DNA from 4 places in the Idiomarina sp. HB genome. Region 1 is predicted to be linked to each of the others. Evidence: predicted binding sites of a transcription regulator. Region 1 holds the regulator's gene; each other region holds the start of a gene.
The links. The regulator sigma-54, encoded in region 1, starts transcription at its own class of promoters, with help from an activator protein. The targets are predictions, from matches to a motif close to GTTGGCACGNNNNTNGNNT.

Region 1 (3,128 bases):
AGTGCTCGGGTAAGTTACGAACATCAATGCTAATGGCAATTTTCTGGTATTGCTCGATAACAGCATGGACTAACGTGGGTAGCAGGCTAATGGGTAAATTATCAACGCAGTAAAAACCTAAATCCTCAAGGACCCGCAACGCGATGGTTTTACCTGAACCGGAACGACCACTAACAATGATCAGTTGCATGGCGACTGCTCACCTTCGCCAATAAATAATTGGTATAAGTCTTTGTCGGAGTCAGCCTGGCGTAATGCACGTGTGCAGTCTTTGTCATTCATACGGCGAGCGACAGAAGCTAAAGTCTGCAGATGGTTTTCGTGTTCGGATTCTGGTACCAGAAGCGCGAATATAATATCGACGGGTTGGTTGTCGATAGAGTCAAACTCAATCGGCTCATCTAGCGTGAGTAATACCGCAACCGGGTGGTTAGCATTGGGTAATCGGCCATGAGGAATTGCGATACCTAAGCCAATTCCCGTACTGCCCAAACGCTCACGGTTCAATAGGCTCTCAAAAATGTCATGGCGGGTAATGCCGGACAACTTAGGAGCTACGATTTGACTAATGGTTTCAAGCAGTCTTTTTTTACTTGCGCCCTCGACTGCACACTTGGTGCAGTCGGGGCTTAACAATTCACTCAGTTGCATGGATTAATGTTGTTTCATTTTTTCTTTGTGTTTAATCACCTGACGGTCCAGCTTATTGATTAAACCGTCGATGGCCGCGTACATATCGTCGTGTTTTGCGTCGGCAAAAATTTCACCGCCATTCACGTGCAGCGTAGCTTCCGCTTTTTGAATCGTTTTTTCAACATTTAGGATGACGTGAACATTAGTAATGTGGTCAAAATGTCGTTCCAGCTTGGCAAATTTTGTGTCTACGTAGTCACGTAAAGCTTCGGTAATATCGATGTGGTGACCGGTCAAATTAATTTGCATAACGTCTTCCTTCTTGCAGTTAACAAAGTTACAAAAGACTTTTGCGTTGGCTCGATGATGGAATGTTTAACGATTCCCGATACTTCGCAATTGTCCTCCTTGCTACTTGGATACCTTGTTCAGCTATCAGTTCAGCAATTTTGCTGTCACTTAACGGTTTACTGCGGTTTTCTGCAGCGACCATCTTCTTAATTAAAGCACGTATTGCAGTGCTTGAACACTCACCACCGCCCTCAGTACTGACATGACTTGAGAAAAAGTATTTTAACTCAAACACGCCCCGCGGACAGTGTAAGTATTTCTGTGTTGTCACCCGCGAAATGGTGCTTTCGTGCATATCCACTGCTTCGGCGACATCGTTTAAAACCATAGGCTTCATGGCTTCTTCGCCATGCTCAAAAAAGCCCTGTTGGCGTTGCACTATGCAGTTGGCAACTTTTAGCAACGTGTCATTGCGACTTTCCAGGCTTTTTATAAACCAACGCGCTTCCTGCGTGTGGTTTTTTATGTACTGGCTGTCGGCTACTGACTTAGCTGCTTTACTCAAGGCCGCGTATTCTTCATTGACCTTTAATTTAGGTACGCTGTCGGGGTTCAATTCGACCATCCAACGCCCATTTTTTTTTGCCACAGCAACATCCGGAATGACATATTCAACGGGTTGTTGTGCAACTTGCTCACCCGGGTGGGGATGCAACTGCTGAATCAAGCGCATGGTTTGACGCAAGTCGTCTTCCGAGAGCTTTAACTTACGCTGAATGGTGCGAAAATCCCGGCTGCCCAGTAAATCCATATGTTCCGTCACTAAGCATAGAGCAACCTCTTTGTATTCAGTGTCGTCATTTAACTGTCGCAACTGAATGGCAAGACATTCGCTGACGCTACGCGCTCCAACTCCTATTGGGTCGAAATGCTGAATGCGTTTAAGCACCATGCAAACTTCTTCTGCTTCTACCTCTGGCAGGCGCACCGCTTCAATAATTTCATCAACATCGACCATTAGATAGCCGTTGTCGTCTATAGCTTCGATAATGGCTTCAGCTATGGCCGTGTCTTCGTCAGAAAAGTGGGAAAGCTGCATTTGCCAAAGTAAGTGATCTTGCAACGACTCACTGGTCGAGCCCTGGTAAACTTCAAAGTCACCGTCAAAAGACTTACCAGAGGACGCGGCCCCATTAACCGGTGTCTGGCTGGAGTAGGTGTCATCCCAACTGCTGTCTACCGGTAACTCGTCCGGCATTTCCTGAGTTTTTATAACGTCCGAGGTTTCTCGCTGACTGTCATCCCGCTCTTCGATATTTCGGGTTTCGGAGTTGTCAGCTTCGTTGCTGGCATCGCCTTCAACTTCTAATAGAGGATTACTGTCCAGTGCATCCTGAATTTCAGCCTGAAGATCGAGTGAGGAAAGCTGCAGCAGGCGAATGGCCTGTTGAAGTTGTGGCGTCATGGTCAGATGCTGACCAATTTTTAGCTGCAGACTTTGCTTCATAATGACTGTCCCGGTTTCACGTTATAAGGTGAACTGCTCACCGAGGTAAACGTCTTTAACCTGTTGATTCGATAATATACTTTCTGCATCCCCACTGGCAATAAGTTCGCCATGACTAACGATATAGGCGTGTTCACAAACCGATAGGGTTTCACGAACATTATGGTCGGTAATCAATACGCCAATACCGCGTTGCTTTAAATGCTCAATGATTTTTTTGATATCAATGACGGATATGGGGTCGACACCAGCGAAAGGCTCATCTAAAAGAATAAAAGTGGGCTCTGCTGCCAGGGCCCTGGCTATTTCAACCCGTCGGCGCTCACCGCCTGACAGACTCATTCCTTGGCTGTTGGCAATGTGCCCAATATTAAACTCTTCGAGTAAGGCATCGAGCTGTTCTTCTCTGTCGTTGTCTGATAACGCTTTGCGGGTTTCTAAAATGGCCATTAGGTTGTCACGTACCGTTAGCTTTCTGAAAATAGAAGCTTCCTGTGGCAGGTAACCAATACCTCTGCGTGCCCGCTCATGCATTGGCAGTAAAGTGAGGTCGTTATCATCCAGTAAAATCTGGCCTTTATCGCTGTTAACCAGTCCGACAATCATATAAAAGGTGGTTGTTTTACCGGCTCCATTAGGCCCTAGTAACCCAATAACCTGTCCCTGACTCACCTCCAGGCTAACGTCTTTAACAACC
Region 2 (3,128 bases), on a different contig from region 1:
TGACTTAAATGTGTTGCAACCACAGTTGCCGCATCCACCACGGTATAACCCAGGGTCTGCGCATGCTCTCGTTGTTCCGGACGGATCCAGACCGCATCCAGGCCAAAGGCAGGGTCAGTTGTTTTTTCGCCTTCCAATTCGCCGAAAACCTGACCCGGGTTAATCGCCATTTCCCAGTCATGGCGAATTTCAGCTTCGCCCATAGTCACACCCATTAGGGTAATTCGGTAACTGTTAGGGCCTAAATCCAGGTTGTCTCTGATATGAACAGCTGGCACCAGGAAACCAAATTCCTGTGACTGCTTCTTACGCACGCCTTTTATGCGTGACAGGAGCTCGCCGCCCTGCTGCTTATCGACCAAAGGAATTAAACGATAGCCAACTTCCAGACCAATAGTGTCTACATGGCGCACATCGTCCCAGCTAAGCTCTTTTTGCTGCGCCTGCTGGACTTGCTGCTCCTGTTCTTTCTCTACCAGCTCGCCTTCTTCGACTTTTGACTTTTTAAGCTTAAAGTACGCTGCACCGGCTAGTACCGCTGACATACTCAAGAACGCCAGATGTGGCATACCCGGGATAACACCCATAGCAAAGAGTACCGCACTGGTAATGACCAAAACCTTGGGGTTATCAAGCAGTTGCAGTACAACGGCATCACCCATGTCTTTACTGTCATTTTCGCGAGTAATGATAATGGCGGTAGCAACCGACAGTAATAAAGAGGGGATTTGCGCGACCAGGCCGTCACCAATGGTCAACAGGGTATAAACTTCCACGGCCTCATTAAAGGTCAGGCCGTACTGGATCATACCAATGAGCAGGCCGCCGATAATGTTAATAAAGAGAATAAGGATACCGGCTATGGCGTCCCCTTTTACGAACTTACTGGCACCGTCCATAGAGCCGTAGAAATCGGCTTCACGGGTTACGTCACTGCGTCGGGCTTTGGCTTCTTCCTGATTGATTAAACCCGCGTTCAGGTCGGCATCAATAGCCATCTGTTTACCCGGCATGGCATCAAGGGTAAAACGGGCAGTAACTTCTGAAATACGGCCGGCACCTTTGGTGATAACCACAAAGTTAATAATAACCAGAATGGCAAACACCACCAGACCAACGGTGTAGTTACCGCCTATGACCACGCTACCGAAGGCTTCAATCACTGAGCCCGCCGCGCCGGGGCCGTTATGACCTTCCAGCAAAACAATACGGGTTGAGGCAACGTTAAGGCTTAACCGTAAGACCGTAGCAATAAGCAATACCGTCGGAAACGCAGCGAAATCTAGCGGACGTTGGGTATAAACCGCCACCAGCATAACTACCAGCGACAAGGTAATTGAAAACGAGAACAGAATATCCAGCACCATGGCCGGAATTGGCAGAACTACCATCGCCAGAATGGCCATAATGGCCACAGGCGTTCCGAATCCTTTAATCAGATGCGCGTTGTTCTGCGTGAAATTTCTTAAACCTACTAACTTTTCGGCACCGCCCGCCATACGTCTTCCTGTTGCGTCAAAAAGTTGAACCTGCGGTGCTTCATTCAAGAATCGAGCCAGCTTTTTAAATATTTTCTGACTCGTTGATACGTTTTGGCCTACAGATATTTATCGTCTGGCAGCTACACTCTCTGCTCTTTAACAAAAAGGTTATTACCGTGCGTGGTTATTCCCTCGTTGAAATGCTTATTGCACTGACAATTAGCGCTGGCTTAGGTGCGTTATCAATGCCGTTATTGAGTCAACAAATGGAGACCTTACTGTTGCAGCAGGCCAGTAATCGCTGGTTGTTGTATTTGCATCAAGTAAAAGCAAAGGCACAGAAGGAACAGCGCTCAATAGTTGCTGAATTGGTACCTATTGACGCTCGCTCCAGTGTTTTTAAAGCAATGACAGAATCGACGTACAGCGCAGCAAGTCCACTCAAGTTCTACGGTAACTCCGGTGCGGCTGTACCTGGGCATGTCCGGATTGTAAGCGGTGACAGCATGATAAAAGTAATTATAAGCAGCAAAGGTCGCATTCGCTCTTGCGTTAGCCTTGGCTCGTCATTGCCCGGAATCTCCTTATGCTAGTTAGTAAAAGTAATGGCTATAGCTTGGTTGAAGTACTCATTGCTGCTGCACTTGGTTCTATTATTGTGATCACCACTCAGCAAATAATGCAGTGGCAAAAGGGCGCTCAGTTTCGTGCGGTGTCGAGTGCACAATTTATTCTGGGTGGGCAAGCCGTTTCTTATCAGTTCTTTGAAAGCCTGAATCAGACAATCGCGAGCAGTGTGCAAAATCCACAAAGCAATTGCTTTATTTTCCCTACCCAAAGCGGCGGGTCGGTTGGCTTTCGGGTCAGGAACTCCCAGTTACAGCATAACCCTATGACACTGGACTGTTCAGGGTATGGTTGGCAGTCACTGACCGACAAAACACAGTTTGAGGTTCAGGAGTTAATGGTTGAAACCAGTGTTCCGTCAGTGTCTGACGGCGCCTCAAAGCTGTTTATTACACTGATTATTTCACGGGTCACTAAAAACGGCGTGCAAGAGCAACCGTTTAAACGAAGCATAACAATATTTTCTTAGCCCTTTGCTTTTAACCACAGAGAAGGATGTTCACAATGCAAGCGAAAGGATTCGCGTTAATACTCACCTTAGTAACACTCATTAGTCTAAGCTCCGCAAGCGTCGCCGCCCTGTTTTTCTACGCGCAAATGCTGGAAGCTCAGCAAGAGCATCAGTGGCAAGTACTTTCTGGCCAGTTAGAAGCCGATTTTAACCGACAGAAACAGCATTATGAGTCAGCACAAAAGTAAAGGTTTTTCCCTGACCGAAACCTTGGTTGCTTCTGCAATAGTCGCTATTTGGGCTGTCAGTAGTCAGCAGCTGCTCCAAATTGGGTTAGGCGCTATTGAAAAAGCAAAGCGCAAAGCCCGGGCCGTCGAAGTTTTGAATCGCTATATACAAGACACCCATATTGACTGGATAAATGGCTCTTCCCCATCACCTGAAGTCATTTCGAACGGTTTTATTATCCATTCAGAGGTTAATTCAATAGACGAAAACAACGCTTCTATGGGTGTTGAAATAACCTGGGGAGAAAAAAATAGGTATTTATTGAAAGTCTGGCTGTCTCG
Region 3 (3,128 bases), 320 kb from region 1:
TGTTGAAGACGATGTTTCTTTGCGTGAGGCAATTATCGATACTTTGGAGTTGGCGGACTGCCAGTGTCTGGAAGCTGCAAATGGTGAAGAGGCTTTGTTAATACTGAAAAAAGAGCCGGTAGCTTTAGTGATTAGTGACGTTCAAATGCCGGGTATTGATGGTTTGCAATTATTGCGCAGTATGAACAATCAGCAATATGACATTCCGGTTATTATGATGACCGCCTTTGCTAAGGTGGATGATGCTGTTGTAGCAATGCGCGAAGGGGCTGTCGACTACCTGACGAAGCCTTTTTCAATAGAAAAACTGCAGACTTTGGTACAAAGGTATTTGCCGGACGGTGCCATTAACGACATTGAACCGGTTGCCGAGGAAGAGTCGAGCCAGGCTATTCTGAATATGGCACGCAAGGTAGCTGCCAGCGAAGCCAGCGTAATGGTTACCGGGCCCAGTGGCACGGGTAAAGAAGTGTTGGCACGTTATATTCATCAGCATTCTGAGCGTGCAAATGGCCCCTTTGTCGCGATTAATTGTGCAGCCATACCCGAAAACATGCTTGAGTCTATGTTATTTGGCTATGAAAAAGGAGCTTTTACTGGTGCGAATCAGTCGTCTCCCGGTAAGTTTGAGCTCGCTCAGGGTGGTACCTTGTTGCTGGACGAAGTCACCGAAATGGCTATGCATTTGCAGGCAAAACTATTACGGGTTATTCAGGAACGTCAGGTAGAACGGCTGGGCTCACGTAAAACCATTCAACTCGACGTCCGTTTAATTGCGACCTCTAACCGTGACCTTCAACAAGCGGTGCGTGAGGGACAGTTGCGCGAAGACCTCATGTATCGGCTGAACGTGTTCCCGTTGCACTGGAAGTCTTTGTGCGAACGCCCTGCGGATATTGTGCCTTTAGCTGAAAACTTATTGCAGCGACACAAGCAGCGTTCCGGTATTAAAACACCTGTCATTTTTTCGGCAGCTGCTATAAAGCAATTACAGTCGTATTCCTGGCCGGGTAATGTTCGTGAACTGGAAAATGTCGTACAACGTGCGCTGGTTCTGCATCGTGGTGATGAAATTCAGCCCGATGATTTAATGCTGGAACTTAATGATATCGCTGAACCGGCGAGTGTGTTTCCGGAGCAAGTGAGCGCGTCTGATGATAAATCGGAAAATCTGGATGAGTCGCTTTTTCATCAGGAATACCAAATTATCAAAGAAGCTCTGCAACGCCATCAGGGTAAACGGCAACCTGTTGCGGATGAATTAGGAATTAGTCCGCGTACGCTGCGTTACAAACTAGCGAAGATTCGTGAGCAGGGACTTACTCTGACAGGCTCTTAAAGGCGACTTAAAATACTCCTGTCTATACTATTAGCCCTGTATCTCAGGGCTTTTCTTTACACAATCTTATAAGTTGGCATTTTGCTTGCATAGTTAACTTTAAATAGAGTCAGTGATGAATTTTTGACGGGGTTAATTATGAAAGTGGAAGCAAACGCACTTTACCAACAGTTACAATCGATGGCCACGCAGGCTTCTCAGCGTGACCAGCCTACGAATGTGAACGCCCTGCAAGGTAATACTGCTCAAGCAGATTTTTCCAATATGCTGAAAAACGCAATGGATAACGTTAACGAATTGCAACAAACCTCAGGCGATTTAAAAACACGCATGGAGCTTGGTGACCCAAATGTCACGCTGGAGCAAACTATGATCGCCAGCCAAAAAGCGGGTATTGCGTTTGAGGCAACTGTTCAGGTACGCAACAAAGTGGTTGATGCGTACAAAGAAATTATGTCAATGCCGGTATAACCGCAGCAGCACTGGAGATATGAGTCGTGGCTGAATCAACAGATTTAATGGTACAAGATACCGACTTACCTGACAGCAACCGAACAAGCAATGAAGACGGCGGCGAGAAGACCGGTATTATGACAATGCTGGGTAACTTTGACATGCTTCGTCAGGTCATTGTGGTTTTAGCCCTGGCTATCTGTGTCGCCATTGCTGTTTTTATTATGCTGTGGGCACAAGAATCAACTTACCGTCCACTAGGTAATTTAGAAACCCAGGAGTTGATCAGTACGCTCGACTATATGGATGCTAATGGTATTGAGTACCAGGTTGATGGCAATACGGTGTCAGTTCCGGAAGAGAATTATGAAGCAATCAAGCTGCAGTTAACTCGTGCGGGAGTAGACTACGGCAACTCGACCAATAATGGTTCTGAAATATTAATGAGCGAACCGGGTTTTGGCGTTAGCCAACGTCTGGAGCGAGAGCGACTCATTCATTCCCGTGAAGTCCAGCTTGCGCGCGCTATTGAAGAAATAAAAAAAGTGGCCGGGGCTAGAGTACTTCTGGCCGTACCGAAGGAAAATGTTTTTGCCCGTCGTGAAAAGCAGCCGAAAGCGTCGGTTATGCTGAATGTTCGCGGTGGTACGTCGTTAAGTGAAGAAGAAGTTGCTTCGATTGTTGACATGGTTGCGTCTTCGGTAACCGGTTTAAATACTGAACACGTTACTGTCACTGATCAGGCCGGGCGTTTGCTTAACTCAGGTTCACAAAGTGCCCTGGCGGCAAAAAGTTCGCGCGAATATCAGATTGAACAAAAGCGCGAAGAAGAATACCTGAAGAAAATAGACAGTATTTTGATTCCTGTGCTGGGCTATGACAATTATACCGCGCAGGTTGATGTCACTATGGACTTCACCCAGCGTGAACAAACTCAGCGTCAGTTTAATCCTGATATGCCGGCAATTCGCAGTGAAATGACGGTCGAAAACCGCTCTGTCGGCAGCGCAATTGGTGGTATCCCTGGTGCATTAACGAATCAGCCGCCACTTGATTCTGATATTCCGGAAGAGGCCGGTGCAGGAAGTGCTGGTGGCGGGACTAACGGCAGCACTCATCGCGAGGCGACACGCAATTACGAGCTTGATAACTCGGTAACTTATACCCGCAGCCAAACGGGCACGGTTGAACGTTTGAGTGTATCCGTTGCGGTTAACCAGAAAACAATAACGAATGAGGCAGGTGAAAATCAGCCTCAGGCAGCCAGTGCCGAAGAGATGGCGAATATTCGTCGCTTGCTTCAAGGTGGTTTGGGTTTTGATATTAACCGTGGCGA
Region 4 (3,128 bases), on a different contig from region 1:
GGCACTAGCAGGGTACCGAATATACCCACGACACCATGTACCGAAATGGCCCCAACCGGGTCGTCAATGTGCAGCTTATCCAGAGCAATAATTGACAACACAACAATGAGTCCGGCGACAAAGCCAAAAACACTTGCCTGCCAGGGTTCGGGAGTAACGGGTTGTGCAGTTATGGCGACTAAACCGGCTAAAGCACCGTTTAGTATCATAGTCAGGTCGGCTTTTTTCCAGAGTAACTTGGTAAACAGCAGTGCCGCTATTGTTCCTGCTGCTGCCGAGGTGTTGGTATTGACCATAGCGCGTGCAATGGCGTTGGCGTCATCAACTGAGCCCAGAGCCAGCTGGGAACCGCCGTTAAAACCGAACCATCCGAACCAGAGAATAAAAGTACCCAGTGCGGCGAGAGGCATGTTTGAACCCGGTAAGGCATTAATACTGCCGTCACTCAGGTATTTGCCAGAGCGGGGACCCAGCAATATGACCGCCGCCAGTGCTGCTGATGCCCCGGTTAAGTGAACAATACTAGAGCCGGCAAAATCGACAAACCCCCAGTTTGCTATCATGCCGCCGCCCCAGGTCCACAAGCCCTGAACCGGGTAAATAAATGCGCTGAGTACGACACAAAAAACTAAAAAGCTCATGAGCTTCATTCGCTCTGCTACGGCGCCGGAAACAATGGACATAGCGGTGGCAACAAACACAACCTGAAAGAAGAAGTTTGCATCGGCGGCGTAAGCAGGGGAAGGATCCGGGTACATGACTTTATAACCAATGGCTAAATAAGTAATACAGGCAATGGAGTAGAGAGCAATGTTTTTGGTCAGAATTTCGGTGGTGTTTTTGGCTCTTACCAGGCCGGCTTCTAACATTGAAAACCCGGCCGCCATCCACATGACCAGCGCGCCGCAAACAAGCAGATAAAAAGTATCGAGGGCAAAAGTGAGTTGCTGTAAATCTTGTGCTTCCATGGGGGACTCCTTAAAGAGCGTCTTTGTCAGTTTCACCGGTACGTATGCGAACGCAGTGCTCAAGTGGCAGAACAAATATCTTTCCGTCTCCGATATTGCCGGTATGAGCCGCTGCGCTAACAACTTCCAGCGCCCGTTCAAGGGTTTCATCGGGAAGAGCCAGTTCTATTTTCATTTTGGGAAGAAAGTCGACCTGGTACTCGGCTCCTCGATACAGCTCGGTATGGCCTTTTTGCCGGCCAACACCACGAACTTCGGTTACAGTTAAGCCGGAGCAGCCAATTTCAAACAAAGCCTGCTTTACATCCTCCAGCTTGAAAGGTTTGATTAACGCAACGAGCATTTTCATGAGGCTTCCTTATTAAAAGATTGTTAAGCAACCTTCTAATTCAGGAAATGTGCCAAAGATTAATTTGTTGATATTTATGGATAAATAGAATTTCGATGAGAGCTCTGCACAAAAAACGTGCGCAACCTCTGTGCACTGCACCAAAAGTGCTATTGAACCCAGACCTTACAGGGGAGATACTATTTACCTACAGTAATGCAGGATGAAAGGTGCAGTAGCATGAAACTTGGAGCACGGCAGAGCGACCTTATTGGTGAGACAGATCTGTTACGGATACCATCGCTGTCTGATTTAACCGGGTGCGATATCTTTATTAAGTGCGAGTTTCAGAACCCGGGAGGCTCAATAAAAGATCGTGCTGCTAAACAGCTCATTGACGACGCTATGCAGCGCGGCGAACTTAAGCCGGGTATGACCGTAGTGGAAGGTACTGCCGGCAATACTGGCATTGGCCTCGCGGTTGTTGCTAAGTCCTATGGGCTGAACATGCTGGCGGTTATGCCTAATGATCAGACACCAGAAAAAGAACGGATGATACGCCTGCATGGCGGTGAGCTAATGGCCGTTGACCCGGTTCCTTTTAAAAACGAAAACCACTTTTATCACACAGCGCGTCGCTTAGCTGAAGAGCGTGACGACTGTTGGTGGGCCAATCAGTTTGAAAATACCAGCAACGCCCGCGCGCATTACCTTCATACGGGCCCGGAAATTTGGGAACAAACCGGTGGTAAAGTTGATGTTCTGGTTTCTGTAGCAGGTACTGGTGGCACCATTGGTGGTAACTCGCGCTTTTTGAAAGAGAAAAATCCGGATATTGATGTTTGGGTTGTGGACCCGGATGGCTCGGGAATTTATGAGTTCCTTCGCAGTGGTGAGTATGTTTCGACGGGCGGTTCCATGACAGAAGGCATTGGTATTATGCGGTTAGTGGATAACTTTCGTCAGGCACGGATTGATCATGCCGTTAACTTGCCCGATCAGGATTTAGTCACGCTGTCGCGTTATGTCAGAGACAAGGACGGTATTGTGCTGGGTAGCAGCTCCGCGCTTAATGTTGCCGGCGCTTTGGCTGCTGCTTTGCGAAAGGGGCCGGGGCAACGTATCGTGACGTTTTCCTGTGATTTAGGTGAGCGTTCGGTCAGTAAATTGTATAACCCGGAGTATTTACGAGGGCGTGAATTAAACCCTGAGCCCGAGTCCATTGAGGTGCTGATAAAACGTTACCGCGAGCTCGGCGATAAAGTGCTAGAGGTTAACTGGAATAATGAATAGATTCATCATTTGCACTTTTTTATCAGGCTTGGCAGTTGCTGCACCAAAAGCACAGGAGACTCTGCCGGACGCGCCGTTTCATGATTTAAAAGTACCTGAGTTTCTGGATATTGCGCATCGTGGTGCGTCGGGTTATCTACCGGAACATACTCAGGCCAGTACGGTTATGGCCCATGCATTAGGTGCGGACTTCATTGAACAGGACATACAGCTAACTCGTGACGGTGTGCCGGTGGTTTTGCACGACGAAAAACTGGACCATGTTACCAACGTGTCTGAAGTATTCCCGGAGAAGCACCGGCCCGATGGTAAATATTATGTGGTCGACTTTTCCCTGGATGAATTAAAGCGCTTAACGGTTGTTGCCCGCCATAAAGACTATGAGCTGGTCTATCCTAAACGCTTCGCTCAACCGGATGTGCGCTTCCCTATTCAAACCCTGGATGAACACATTAAGTTGATTCATGAACTGAACCGGGTGCGTGAGATGTCCACCGGTATTTATGTGGAGCTGAAATCTTCACGTTGGTATCAGCAAC

Region 2: a site for sigma-54 is predicted at 1,542-1,560, ahead of flhA (flagellar biosynthesis protein FlhA). Genes of this name have one in related genera too.
Region 3: a site for sigma-54 is predicted at 1,412-1,430, ahead of fliE (flagellar hook-basal body complex protein FliE). Genes of this name have one in related genera too.
Region 4: a site for sigma-54 is predicted at 1,356-1,374, ahead of VBY75_RS10560 (P-II family nitrogen regulator). Genes of this name have one in related genera too.

The regions. Positions count from the first base shown of each region.
Region 1 covers NZ_JAYLVU010000002.1:414,341-417,468, forward strand. The annotation lists gene rapZ (RNase adapter RapZ) at 1-190, opposite strand, end outside; gene ptsN (PTS IIA-like nitrogen regulatory protein PtsN) at 181-651, opposite strand; gene hpf (ribosome hibernation promoting factor) at 655-942, opposite strand; gene VBY75_RS07775 (RNA polymerase factor sigma-54) at 971-2,431, opposite strand; gene lptB (LPS export ABC transporter ATP-binding protein) at 2,453-3,128, opposite strand, start outside.
Region 2 covers NZ_JAYLVU010000001.1:1,075,982-1,079,109, forward strand. The annotation lists gene flhA (flagellar biosynthesis protein FlhA) at 1-1,499, opposite strand, end outside; gene VBY75_RS05360 (prepilin-type N-terminal cleavage/methylation domain-containing protein) at 1,658-2,074, shown strand; gene VBY75_RS05365 (prepilin-type N-terminal cleavage/methylation domain-containing protein) at 2,068-2,577, shown strand; gene VBY75_RS05370 (Type II secretion pathway-like protein) at 2,613-2,807, shown strand; gene VBY75_RS05375 (PulJ/GspJ family protein) at 2,788-3,128, shown strand, end outside.
Region 3 covers NZ_JAYLVU010000002.1:732,126-735,253, forward strand. The annotation lists gene VBY75_RS09170 (sigma-54-dependent transcriptional regulator) at 1-1,339, shown strand, start outside; gene fliE (flagellar hook-basal body complex protein FliE) at 1,478-1,810, shown strand; gene fliF (flagellar basal-body MS-ring/collar protein FliF) at 1,858-3,128, shown strand, end outside.
Region 4 covers NZ_JAYLVU010000003.1:252,829-255,956, reverse strand. The annotation lists gene VBY75_RS10565 (ammonium transporter) at 1-968, opposite strand, end outside; gene VBY75_RS10560 (P-II family nitrogen regulator) at 979-1,317, opposite strand; gene VBY75_RS10555 (cysteine synthase A) at 1,537-2,589, shown strand; gene glpQ (glycerophosphodiester phosphodiesterase) at 2,582-3,128, shown strand, end outside.